DNA from 3 places in the Cobetia sp. 2AS genome. Region 1 is predicted to be linked to each of the others. Evidence: predicted binding sites of a transcription regulator. Region 1 holds the regulator's gene; each other region holds the start of a gene.
What was found. The regulator sigma-54, encoded in region 1, starts transcription at its own class of promoters, with help from an activator protein. The targets are predictions, from matches to a motif close to TGGCACNNNNNTTGCTNT.

Region 1 (4,192 bases):
TCGCTGGAGATCCGCCAAGGCGACATCGTCGGCCTGCTGGGCCCCAACGGCGCCGGCAAGACGACCTCGTTCTACATGATCGTCGGACTGGTGCGCGCCGATGCCGGCAACGTCTCCATCGATGACAAGGACCTCTCCGCTGCCGCCATGCATCAGCGTGCACGCGCCGGCATCGGCTATCTGCCGCAGGAAGCGTCGATCTTCCGCAAGCTGTCGGTGGCCGACAACATCATGGCGATTCTGGAGACCCGCAAGGACCTGGATCGCAATGGCCGCAAGGCACGCCTTGAAGAGTTGCTCGAGGAATTCAGCATCACGCACATCCGCGCCAGCGCCGGTATGAGCCTGTCCGGTGGTGAGCGTCGACGGGTCGAGATCGCCCGGGCGCTTGCCACCGAGCCGGACTTCGTACTGCTCGATGAGCCCTTTGCCGGCGTCGACCCCATCTCGGTGGGCGAGATCAAGAGCATCGTGCGCCAACTGCGCGATCGTGGCATCGGTGTGCTGATCACCGACCACAACGTGCGCGAGACACTCGATATCTGTGACACCGCCTATATCGTCGGCGATGGCCAGATCATCGCCCACGGTGACGCGGACTCCATCCTGGCCAACCAGCAGGTGCGCGACGTCTACCTGGGTCACGAGTTCACGCTCTAGGGTCAGCGGCTGCGCTGAGTCCTCGCGAGGCAAAAGCTTCAAAAGCCGCTGCGTGATTTTATCGCGTAGCGGCTTTTTCATGTCTGACATCAGACGCATGCATGACGTCCATACCACCTTGGTGGAAACATGGCATGCAAGTTGCTTGAATATTCACGACAACCACTTGTCAGTGCCCCGAGTCACGGTATAGCGTAGTAAGCACGTTCCTTTGCCGTGAATTGACTGACTCCATGAAACCCACCCTGCAACTCCGCCTCGGCACCTCGCTGACCATGACGCCGCAGCTCCAGCAAGCGATCCAGCTGCTGCAGCTGTCGACGCTCGACCTGCGTCAGGAGATTCAGCAAGCCCTCGAGTCCAACCCCATGTTGGAGCTCGACGAGGACTACGAGTCGCTGGATGTCGTCGAGACACAGGATTCGAGCGAGATCTCCACTGCCGACTCCTCGAGCGAGATTCCCGAGGAATACCCCCTCGACAGTGACTGGTCGGACCTCTACCAGGACCACGCCGGTAGCCTGACCAGCTCCGGCAGTGGCAGCGGGAGCGAGGAAGGGCCGGACTTCGATCGCAATACCAGCGTCGAGAGCCTGCAGGACCACCTGCGCTGGCAGCTGGCGATGACCGACCTCGATGGCCGTGAACGCCAGATGGCGGAGAGCCTGATCGATGCCGTCGACGGTGCCGGCTATCTGAGCCTGTCTCTCGATGAGCTGGTCGATGGCCTGCGTGGCCAGGGCCTGCCCGGCCTCAAGGCCTCCGAGCTCGAGCAGGTATTGCTGCGTCTGCAGCAGTTCGACCCGACCGGCGTCTTTGCCCGTGATCTGCGCGAATGCCTGCTGCTGCAACTGGCGCTGCTGCCGGATGATCTGCCGCTGCTGGCGCAGGCGCGCCGCCTGGTACGCCAATTCCTCGAGGCACTGGGCAACGATGATCGCAAGCTGCTCAAGCGGCGCCTGAGCCTTGACGATGACGAGCTGGACCACGTCATCCGCCTGGTGCGCGCGCTCGATCCGCGTCCGGCATCCGCCTGGGGCGAGCCCGCCAGCGATTACGTGATCCCTGATCTGCTGGTGCGCCATACCCGGCATGGCTGGCAGGTCGAGCTCAACCCGGAAGCGCTGCCCAAGCTGCGCATCCAGCCGGAATACGCCGCACTGATCAAGCGTGCCGACAAGTCCGCCGACAACACCTTTCTCAAGGACAACCTGCAGGAAGCGCGCTGGCTGATGAAGAGCCTGTCATCACGCAATGACACCCTGCTCAAGGTCGGCCGCGAGATCATGGCACGCCAGATCGACTTCCTCGAGCAAGGCGAGGAAGGCATGAAGCCGCTGATTCTGGCCAACATCGCCGAAGTGGTCGAGATGCACGAATCGACCATCTCGCGGGTCACGACCCAGAAGTACATCCACACCCCGCGCGGCGTCTTCGAGCTCAAGTTCTTCTTCTCGAGCCAGGTCGGTGGCAGCGGCAATGGCGACGCTCACTCAAGCACCGCCATTCGTGCCCGCATCCGCAAGCTGATCGCGGAAGAGCCGGCCCGCAAGCCTCTCTCCGACTCGCGGCTGGTCGATCTGCTCGCCAGCGATGGCATCGAGGTCGCACGTCGTACCGTGGCCAAGTATCGCGAAGCGATGGGCATCCCCTCCTCCAGCGAGCGCAAGCGTCTGGCCTGACCCGTCACCTGCGGCTGCCATGCCCTGCTTTCACCTCCACAATGGCAGCCGCCGCCAACCTCAAGCGCTGGATTTTCCGCTCATCAGCCTCTGACTTCGCGGGCAGCGGTACGCCTGTCGCGTTCCCTGTCATCCCGGCAACCGCTCGCCAATTGCCCGTCATGGCACATGACGGCGCGCAGGATGACGGTAAAAAACCGCCGTTACGGCAGCGTCATTCACCGTCAATCGCATGTTTTTAAAGTCACTTTTGCGCGTATTGCACCTGGATGACACCCGGTGAACCTCCCGGAACGCCGCTTGCTCCACGCAATCGGAGCGCCTGAAAGGTGACGTACATGCAGGGATTGGCGACGAAAACCCGCCTTCTTGCGCGTCTTTCACGCACCACCCACCAGACGTGCCCTTGAAGTCCACTCCGATACCCCTCACTGAGTTGAAGACAAGCACTGAGCCACGATGCAGCGCAGCGTTGATCTTTGCGCAAAGCTTGGGCATTGTCGGTACAGACGCTCACGACATCTGACGCCACTGGCAAGGGTGCGAAAACATCGCCAGACGGTGGCCGTCAAGCCTGTTGCAGAGCGTCCGATCAGGGTTTGCTCGTAGTCAAAAAGGGTTACAATTGAATGGCAACCCGCTGGATAAAGGAGCGTGTCCATGCAAGTGAATATCACCGGGCATCATGTGGAACTTACCGATCCTCTCCGCGATTACGTCAACGAGAAGCTCGCTCGCCTCGAACGGCATTACGACAACATCACCAATGTTCAGGTGACTCTGTCGATCGAGAAGGAGCGCCAGCAGGCTGCCTGCACCTTGCATGCGGCAGGCGCTGACCTCCACGCCCTGGCAGAAGACCCCAACATGTACGCTGCCATCGACGCGCTCGCCGACAAGCTGGATCGCCAGCTGGTCAAACACAAGGAAAAGTCCCAGGCTCGCTCTCAGGGCACCGGGACCCGTTGACCTTCCGCCATGACACTTGATCAGATCCTTCCCCCCGAGCGCACGCTTTACGGTGTCCCCGGGGGGAGCAAGAAGCGGGTGCTTGAATTCTTCAGCACCTTCATCGCACAGAACATTCCCAGCCTGGATAGCCAGGAAGTCTTCTCGCGCCTGATCGGGCGCGAAAGACTGGGGTCGACCGGCATTGGCCACGGCGTGGCCGTGCCCCATGCACGCAGCCCGCATTGCAAGACGCCAATCGCTGCGTTTCTGAAGCTCGGTGAACCCATCGACTTCGATGCCATCGACGGAGAACCCATCGATCTGCTGTTCGTGCTGCTGGTGCCTGAGGAAGCGGATGAGACCCATCTGACGCTGCTCGGGCAGGTCGCGGAATTGCTCAATTCCCCGACCAATCGCTCGGCCCTGCGCCAAGCAGACAGCCAGCGTGCACTCTTTGAGGCATTGACCCAAGCCATCGCCGAATTACCGGCGCGCTGAATGACAGGCCCGGACATCGTCCGGGCTTTCGTCTTGCTGGCCTTCCATCGGCCGACGTACAGCGCACTGATAGCGGGCAGCCTTCTGCCCCACCCCTGCATTCTTTCGACGTTGACCTCGCCCTTGGAGAGCACTTCATGAAGATCGTGATCATCAGCGGCCGCTCCGGCTCCGGGAAATCCATCGCTCTCCAGGCGCTGGAAGATATTGGCTACTATGCCATCGACAATCTGCCCGGCATGCTGCTGGCGCCACTGGTCGATCAGCTCGAAAAGGACAGCCCGGCGCGTCGGCGCATCGCGGTCTCCATCGATGCCCGCAACCTGCCGGAAGCCTTGACCCGCTTCCCCGAATTGCTCGACAACGTCCGCCAGAGCGGCATGGACGTGCAGGTCGTCTAC
Region 2 (4,192 bases), on a different contig from region 1:
TGCCCGGGTGCGGGTGCTCTCGCTGGATGAGGCAGTACTCACGCGCGACGGCGTGCTGCGCCGCGGCGGCAGGGATTCCGTCGACGGCACCACGCTGAGCGGCGTCAGCTGCACCTTGCTGCCGCCCGCAGGCTGATCACTGAAGACCACGTTGCCGTTGGCATCGACGTGACGATAGACCTGGGCCGCCTGAATATCGAACGACAGGCTCGACAGCATCAGCGTCGCTGCCAGCAACAGGCACTGCAGTGGCTCGGGGCGCGCTGCTGGCAGTACACGCGAGTCAGTCGCGGGGTTGGCGACGCGCAGGGAGGATACGAAGGGCCACATCCGAAGATTCCTGAAGAGAGTCATGGGAGGCCAGAAGCCGCAGGCAGCTCCAGCGGGTTGGGTCTATCGGCAGGCGATCCTGCTGCCTGATGACAAGGCTAACAAGTTACAAAGCTTATCGCGTTGATGCCAGCATTTGGGGCCTTCGACAAGATGCCTGTGGGCATTGACTGTCACGCAAGGCTACCACCGCGCCCTGCATATCTGTCAGCAGCATGGCCGATCCCAGGGAAAAGGATCAGGGGCAGAGCAAAGGATCAGAGCAAAGAGATAGAACGAAACAGGGCCATAATGAACAACAGGGCCACAACGAAAAACAGGGCCACACCTGTCGGTATGGCCCTGCTGTCGTCATCGTCGTGGGCTTGCCTTCACCTGGAAGGCACCTCCGTCAGATGGCGTGGCTAGCGAATGGCTGCCTCAACCTCTGCAGCGCTTGAACGCTGCTGTACTTAGACGCTGTAGTACATGTCGAATTCGAGCGGGTGAGTCGCCATGCGCAGGCGCTGGACGTCTTCGCCCTTCAGCTCGAGGTAGGCATCGATCATGTCGTCGGTGAAGACGCCGCCCTGGGTCAGGAACTCACGATCGCCGTCCAGCGCGGTCAGGGCCTGTTCGAGGCTCTCGGCCACGGTCGGGATGGACTTGGCTTCTTCGGCCGGCAGGTCGTAGAGGTTCTTGTCCATCGCGTCGCCCGGGTGGATCTTGTTCTTGATACCGTCGATACCGGCCATCAGCATCGCGGAGAACGCCAGGTACGGGTTGGCCGTCGGATCCGGGAAACGCGCCTCGACACGCTTGCCTTTCGGGCTGGCGGTGTACGGGATACGGATGGAAGCGGAACGGTTGCGGGCAGAGTAGGCCAGCATGACCGGCGCTTCGAAGCCTGGCACCAGACGCTTGTAGGAGTTGGTGGACGCATTGGTGAAGGCGTTCAGGGCACGAGCGTGCTTGATGATGCCGCCAATGTAGTAGAGGGCCATTTCGGACAGACCCGCGTACTCGTCACCGGCGAACTGGTTGTCGCCATCCTTCCAGAAGGACTGGTGAACGTGCATGCCGGAACCGTTGTCTCCGACCAGCGGCTTGGGCATGAAGGTCGCGGACTTGCCGTAGGCGTGAGCCACGTTGTGGATCACGTACTTGAGTTCCTGAACCTCATCAGCCTTCTTGACCAGGGTGTTGAACTTGACACCGATCTCGTTCTGGCCGGCGTTCGCCACTTCGTGGTGGTGAACTTCGACTTCCTGACCGATGGCTTCCAGGGTGTTGCACATGGCAGCACGGATATCGTGGAAGCTGTCGATCGGCGGGACCGGGAAGTAGCCGCCCTTCAGACGCGGACGGTGGCCCAGGTTGCCGCCTTCCGGCGTGGAATCGGTCGCCCAGGCACCTTCTTCGGAAGAGATCTTGAACATGGAACCGTTCATCTCGTTCTTCCAGTGCACTTCATCGAAGATGAAGAATTCCGGCTCCGGGCCGAAGAAGGCGGTGTCGCCCAGACCGGTGGACTTCAGGTATTCCTCGGCGCGCTTGGCGACGGAGCGCGGATCACGCTCATAGCCCTGCATGGTGGCCGGCTCGATGACGTCGCAGCGCAGCACCAGGGTGGTGTCTTCGGTGAACGGGTCGAGGAAGGCAGTACCGTCGTCCGGCATCAGGATCATGTCGGATTCGTTGATGCCCTTCCAACCTTCGATGGAGGAACCATCGAACATCTGGCCGTTCTCGAAGAATTCCTCATCCACTGAACGCGCCGGGATGGAGACGTGCTGCTCCTTGCCCTTGGTGTCGGTGAAGCGCAGATCAACCCACTTGACTTCGTGTTCTTCAATCAGGGCAAGTGTCTTCTCAGCCATGGTAATTCTCCGATGGAGCCGGCGGCTCTGGTTACAGTTGGTGTCAGCGTTGTCTGGGGGTTATTGCTCTATTTTGTAAGCCTTTTCTCTCATGGTCGGCGTCGTTATGCCAGCCATCAGACAGGATGCTCTAACAATGCAGCGAGCGTGCCAGAATGGCGCACGCCTCATCGGCCATTTCAGTAAGCTCATGAATATGCTGAAAAAAAACATCACCATCTTCATGCATCAAGCGCAAAAAACCGACCAAAGATGAGCCGACAAGGTGCAAAAATTCTTATCGCGCAGTGCAGATTCATCATTTGAGTGCACCAAAAAACGCCATTGCTCTACATTGGTGCAAAATGCTGAATGCGCGGTATTTCTCCACTCCCACTCGATGATCACGTCAGCATCACATTGCGGTCATTTCTTCCTTCCCTCCTCGCGTTTGCCTCAATCCACAAGTTTTTTTCGTCCGCGACAAGGAGGCGGAAAAGACTTGAGAGACAATCATTTGGGCACTTCAGGCCAGTTGAAGGCACTCGCTGACTCGCCTCGTGAATGCACGATGCTGGCAGGAGGCATGCCATGCCCCCTATAATGCGCCCCAAATCACAAGCGCCCGGTACGCGAGCGCCCATTTTCCGCACAGGTTCCCGTCGTGATCGAGAAACTTCGCAACATAGCCATCATCGCCCACGTTGACCACGGTAAAACTACCCTGGTCGACAAGCTCCTGAGTCAGTCCGGCACCCTGGACCGCAAGGCCGAGGGTCAGGAACGCATCATGGATTCCAACGACCAGGAAAAAGAGCGCGGCATCACCATTCTCGCGAAGAACACCGCGATCCAGTGGAACGACTACCACATCAACATCGTGGATACCCCCGGGCACGCTGACTTCGGTGGCGAAGTCGAGCGCGTGATGTCCATGGTTGACTCCGTGCTGCTGCTGGTCGATGCCGTAGATGGCCCGATGCCGCAGACTCGCTTCGTGACCCAGAAGGCATTCGCCCAGGGCCTGAAGCCGATCGTCGTCGTCAACAAGATCGACCGTCCGGGCTCTCGTCCTGACTGGGTCGTTGACCAGATCTTCGATCTGTTCGACAACCTGGGCGCGACTGACGAGCAGCTCGACTTCCCGATCATCTACTGCTCTGCCCTCAACGGCATTGCCGGTATGGATCCGGAAGACCTGAAAGACACCATGGACCCGATGTTCCAGTCCATCGTCGACATCGTCGAGCCGCCGAAGGTCGAGCTGGACGGCCCGTTCCAGATGCAGATCTCCGCACTGGACTACAACAGCTACGTCGGCGTCATCGGTCTGGGTCGCATCAAGCGTGGCGCTGTCAGCCCGGGTCAGCAGGTTTCCATCATCACCAAGGAAGGCGCTGTCCGTAAGGGCAAGATCGGCCAGGTCATGACTCACATGGGTCTGGACCGCGTGCAGACCGACAAGGCGACTGCCGGCGACATCGTCTGCATCACCGGTATCGAGAACCTCGCGATCTCCGACACCATCTGCGACACCGCCACTGTCGAGGCGCTGCCGCCGCTGACCGTCGATGAGCCGACCGTCTCCATGACCTTCCAGGTCAATGACTCTCCGTTCGCCGGTCAGGACGGCAAGTTCGTCACCAGCCGCAACATCCGTGAGCGTCTGGACCAGGAGCTGATCCACAACGTCGCACTGCGCGTCGAACAGGGCGAGACGCCGGAGAAATTCGTCGTCTCCGGTCGTGGTGAGCTTCACCTCTCCGTTCTGATCGAATCCATGCGTCGTGAAGGCTTCGAGCTGGCCGTGGGCCGTCCGGAAGTCATCATCAAGGAAATCGACGGCAAGAAGCAGGAGCCGTACGAAGAAGTCATCATCGACTGTGAAGAGCAGCACCAGGGCTCCATCATGGAAGAGCTGGGCTACCGCAAGGGCGAGCTGACCAACATGAACCCGGATGGCAAGGGTCGTGTGCGTCTGGACTTCATCATCCCGTCTCGCGGTCTGATCGGCTTCCGTGGTC
Region 3 (4,192 bases), on a different contig from region 1:
ATGATCACGGTGCGTCCCTGACTGTGATAACGGATGGGCGCGCTACCGGCATCCGTCGCCAACAGCGGCAGACTGGAGGCAGGCGTGCCACCCATGGCGGATGACAGGGCGCGTTGGCGTGCTTGTTGATTGAGGGCGCGTTGAGCGCTCTCGAGACTTGAGCTGAGCATCCTCATCCTTATTCGGTCGTGGCGGACCTTGCATGCAAGCTGCCGTCAGGTGGCAGGCGGATGATGAAGGTCCCGGTCGTCGCTGATTCTCGCGGTCAGGGCCGGGTCGGCGATCGACAGTCGTTCAGTGGGGGATTCATGACAGGCCAACCATCTTTGCATGCTGTTGATGACATTGCCGTTTTCACGCCCGGCGAGAAGAGGGGCGCGGTCAGGTCGCGCAGGCACTCATCACCGCAGTCGGTTGAGGTCAGTCATCATCTTCAAGGGTTGGCGTGTCATGCTGAATCTTGCATGTGCGTTGCAGTCAGTGCGCCTTGATGAGGCGCGTCAGAGTGACTCATGAGGCATCAGGATGACCTCGGTCAGACGTGTCCGGCTTACTCGTGGGTCATAATGACTCATGCTGGTTGTGCGGCGCGTCATCCTGACGCCCTGGCGTCCTGAACCTTGGCGTCCTGAGCCATGGCGCTGGAGGCGTTTGTGGGGCCAGCCCCGGGTCACGGCTTATGGCGGACGCCGCTGTCATCATCTGATACCGGAGCTGGCTCGCGCGAGTTTTCCGCAGGTATCGCTTGTGGGTCAGGCGACTCGAGTATCTCGTCGCTGGGCGTCGCGTGTGACTCGCCCACTGGCGCCTCACCGTCAGGCGCCTGCTCAGCGACCTGGTCGTCTGTCTCCAGCGTCGTATCCACCGCGGGTGTCTCGCTTGCCTCATCGAGCTTTTCCAGGCCTTCTTCGACCTTGCGGGTCCAGCTGCGCAGCGTGTCGGCGACACCTTCGGCGAGCGGGCGCATCTGGGAGAAGTCCTGGTCGTAGTCATCCAACCCATCGCGCACCGAGTGCTCGCCACCCATGAAGATGCGACGCAGCGCACGCTGGCGTAGCGCCGGGTCCACGCCGCTCTGCATGAAGGCGCTGATGTCGGCGTCTGGGGTCAGGGTGTCGGGGTCTGGCAGCTCGATGACGGGCACTTCAGCGTTGTCAGCGCCCGATGCCTGCTGATCGCTCTCGGTTGATGCCTGTTCTGCTGCCTGCTCTGCTGACAAGGAGGGGCTATCGCCGCCCAGGGCTTCGTGCTGCGAGACGCGCGCTGCAGGGGTGTCAGCGCTGTTGTCAGAGGCGACTCCCGCCTGTGGCGGCGGGAGGCTGTCGCCTTTGGTTCCCTCTGTGCTGTCCGGCTGTGCCAGTTGGTCTTCACGGCGGCTGTCGCCTTGCTTGCGGCGTGACCAGCGCGAGAACAGGCCTTCATTGGCCCGGCTTGCGTTATCGTCGTGCTGGCTCATGACGTGCTTTCCGTACCATCACCGGGCTGATGCGTCTTGTCGGGCGTCGCGGCGTGCTGCTCTGCCTGACTGGCGCGCCCGGCGCCCTTGCGTTTCTTCTTCTTGCCTTCGTCGAGTCGTTCGCCGTGACGCGCGAGGTAGGCTTCCAGCCACACCATCAAGGCCGGGGGCATCGGCACATCTAGTACCAGCTGGTCGCCATCCATCCAATGCGATGCTACCTCCTGACAGGCCGTCACCACGCGGGGCTGCATGCCGTCGGCTTCGCGCTCATCGCATTGGACGAACAGTCGCGGCTGCTCGCAGCGGAGGTTGTAGCGGTAATCGGTGCGCTCGGTGAGGTGAAGCTGCAGCGGCAGGATGCGGCGATGCGCTACTTCATCAGCGGCGGCAGGCTCCGCTACGTGCGATTCCGTCTCTGGCGTTGCAGAGGGCGAGAGGTCGGCAATCCGCCAGGTGTCGATGCTGAAACGCCCCAGCTTCTGCGTGGTGGGCGCCAGGGTGACGCTCAACCAGCGGGTATCGTCACTACGGGGAGGGATGGATTCAGACATGGCTTCCTTGTTCACTGCTGTACCCGCAAGCGGGTCTGAAAAGAATGCTGCGATGGTGCTAGTGTGCAAGATACATGCCGGCGAATGCGATATCAGGGTCACCGTCAGTCAGTGCGGGGACAGCTCTGCCATCAGACTGGTACTCTACGGCGATTCAGCGCAAGAATTGCCATTCCAACCGGCTCGATCAGGGAGACCCGAGTTCATGATGCCCTCTGCACGGCCAGCGATCAGTCGCGCCACACTACCCACCACGCTGGACATCGAAGTCATGGATGAACGCGGTGAGCGCCATCAGCAGTCCATTGCCGCCGAGCGCTCGCTGACCATCTATCTCAATCGGCGCGAGATCGTCACCTTGATGACCCTGGGTGCCGAACCTGAGGCGCTGGTGGCCGGTTATCTGCGCAATCAGGGCCTGCTGGGTGAGCTTGAGGACCTCGAAGCGCTGCAGGTGGACTGGGAGGTCGAGAGCGCCTCGGTGGTGACGCGTCATCTGCCTGAGGATATCGAGCAGCGCCTCGGCAAGCGCACCGTGACCACCGGCTGTGGGCAGGGCACGGTATTCGGCAATCTGCTGGAGCGCCAATCACTGGCTGCGCTGGACGCAGGCCCCTTCAGCCAAGCCTTGTTGTATCGCTTGCTGGAGGCGCTGGCGGCGCACAACGCGACCTATCGCAAGGCCGGTGCGGTGCACGGTTGCGCCCTGTGTCGGGATGATGAAGTGCTGGCGTTCATCGAGGATGTCGGCCGCCACAACGCCGTCGATACGCTGGCGGGGCTGAGCTGGTTGGCGCCTCTGAGTGATGATGCCAGTGATTATCAGGAGGCCAATATCTTCTACACCACCGGTCGTCTGACTTCCGAGATGGTGCTGAAAGTGGCTCAGGCGGGGATCTCGGTGCTGGTCTCACGCTCAGGTGTCACGCAGAAGGGGGTGGAGCTGGCGGAACGCTTTGGCGTGTTGTTGATCGCGCGCGCCAAGGGGCGCCACTTCCAGGCGGTGGACCCTGCCGGGCGGCTGGTGCTGGATGCCATCCCGCCGCTGCGTGCAGGTGACGCTCTCAAGTCATCGCGCCATGACGCGTCAGGCAAGCCATCTTCAGCAGACGGCGCAGCCGGACACGACAAGGGGGCGCAGTGATGAGTCGTCTTTCTTCGCCGCTGGGCGTCATACCCTCACAGGGCTTTTCCTCTGAACTCGGCGCACCTGCGGGTGGCTCTGTCGCTGAGTCTTCAGGCGAGGCCCTGAATGCGGCCACCGGTCGGCAGGCTCCGGTCCCCCACGACAACCCCTTTCTGACGGTGCAGGAAGTCGCGCGCCTGCTGCATCTCAACGAGAAGAAGATCTATCAGCTGGCCAGTGACGGCACCATGCCGGCGACCAAGGTGACCGGCAAGTGGTTGTTTCCGAGGCGCCTGGTGGAGCAATGGATTCTCGAGTCCAGCCATCATGGTGTACTGGCGGATCGTCTGATGATCACCGGCAGTGATGACCCGCTGCTGGCCGCGCTCTCCATGCGCCTCAATCAGCAGCATGCCGGTAGCGCCTTCTATGGCATGAGCGTCACCGGCACGCGTCTGGGGCTTGATCTGCTCAGCCAGGGGCGTGCTGATGTCTGCGCCATTCACTGGGGGCGCGCGGAGGAGGCGGCGCTGCGTCATCCGGCGCTGATTCGCGGCCACGATGGCTATCGTCAGTGGGTGATGGTGCGGCTTGCGCGTCGTACCCAGGGGTTGATCATCCGCAATGATGATCGTCATCTGTCCATCGACCCCAGCGGCCTGTTCGGTTCGCAGCGGCGTTGGGCGGTGCGACAGGAGGGGGCCGGTTCGCAGCGCTTCCTGCAGGAGTGGCTGTCCGGCCATCAGATGCGTGCCGAGCAGCTCAACACCCTGGCGATCGCCTATTCCGAGCGGGAAGTGGCCTCGATGGTGGCGCGGGGCGAGGTGGACGTCGGCCCCGGCACGCTGTCGGCCGCCAATGAGTTCGGCCTCGGCTTCGTGCCGGTGTGTGAAGAGGCCTTCGATTTGGTGGTACCGCGCAATGTCTACTTTCGCGATCTCTTCCAGGGATTGCTGGACTATCTGGCCACACCAAATGGCATTCAGCTGGCGCAATCCCTCGGCGGCTATGATCTGCGCGAATGCGGTCAGTTGATCTGGCGCGGCGATGCCGCAC

Region 2: the regulator sigma-54 is predicted to act here: its motif matches at 2,325-2,342, upstream of glnA (glutamate--ammonia ligase).
Region 3: the regulator sigma-54 is predicted to act here: its motif matches at 2,073-2,090, upstream of QD356_RS16990 (DUF3305 domain-containing protein).

Annotation. Positions count from the first base shown of each region.
Region 1 is NZ_JARWKQ010000001.1:128,723-132,914, reverse strand. It holds gene lptB (LPS export ABC transporter ATP-binding protein) at 1-660, shown strand, start outside; gene QD356_RS00565 (RNA polymerase factor sigma-54) at 894-2,342, shown strand; gene raiA (ribosome-associated translation inhibitor RaiA) at 3,003-3,311, shown strand; gene QD356_RS00555 (PTS sugar transporter subunit IIA) at 3,321-3,791, shown strand; gene rapZ (RNase adapter RapZ) at 3,929-4,192, shown strand, end outside.
Region 2 is NZ_JARWKQ010000005.1:41,961-46,152, forward strand. It holds gene QD356_RS13480 (DUF4124 domain-containing protein) at 1-330, opposite strand, end outside; gene glnA (glutamate--ammonia ligase) at 783-2,189, opposite strand; gene typA (translational GTPase TypA) at 2,833-4,192, shown strand, end outside.
Region 3 is NZ_JARWKQ010000009.1:14,847-19,038, forward strand. It holds gene QD356_RS16980 (4Fe-4S dicluster domain-containing protein) at 1-170, opposite strand, end outside; gene QD356_RS16985 (DUF3306 domain-containing protein) at 671-1,456, opposite strand; gene QD356_RS16990 (DUF3305 domain-containing protein) at 1,453-2,010, opposite strand; gene QD356_RS16995 (formate dehydrogenase accessory sulfurtransferase FdhD) at 2,219-3,154, shown strand; gene QD356_RS17000 (helix-turn-helix transcriptional regulator) at 3,154-4,192, shown strand, end outside.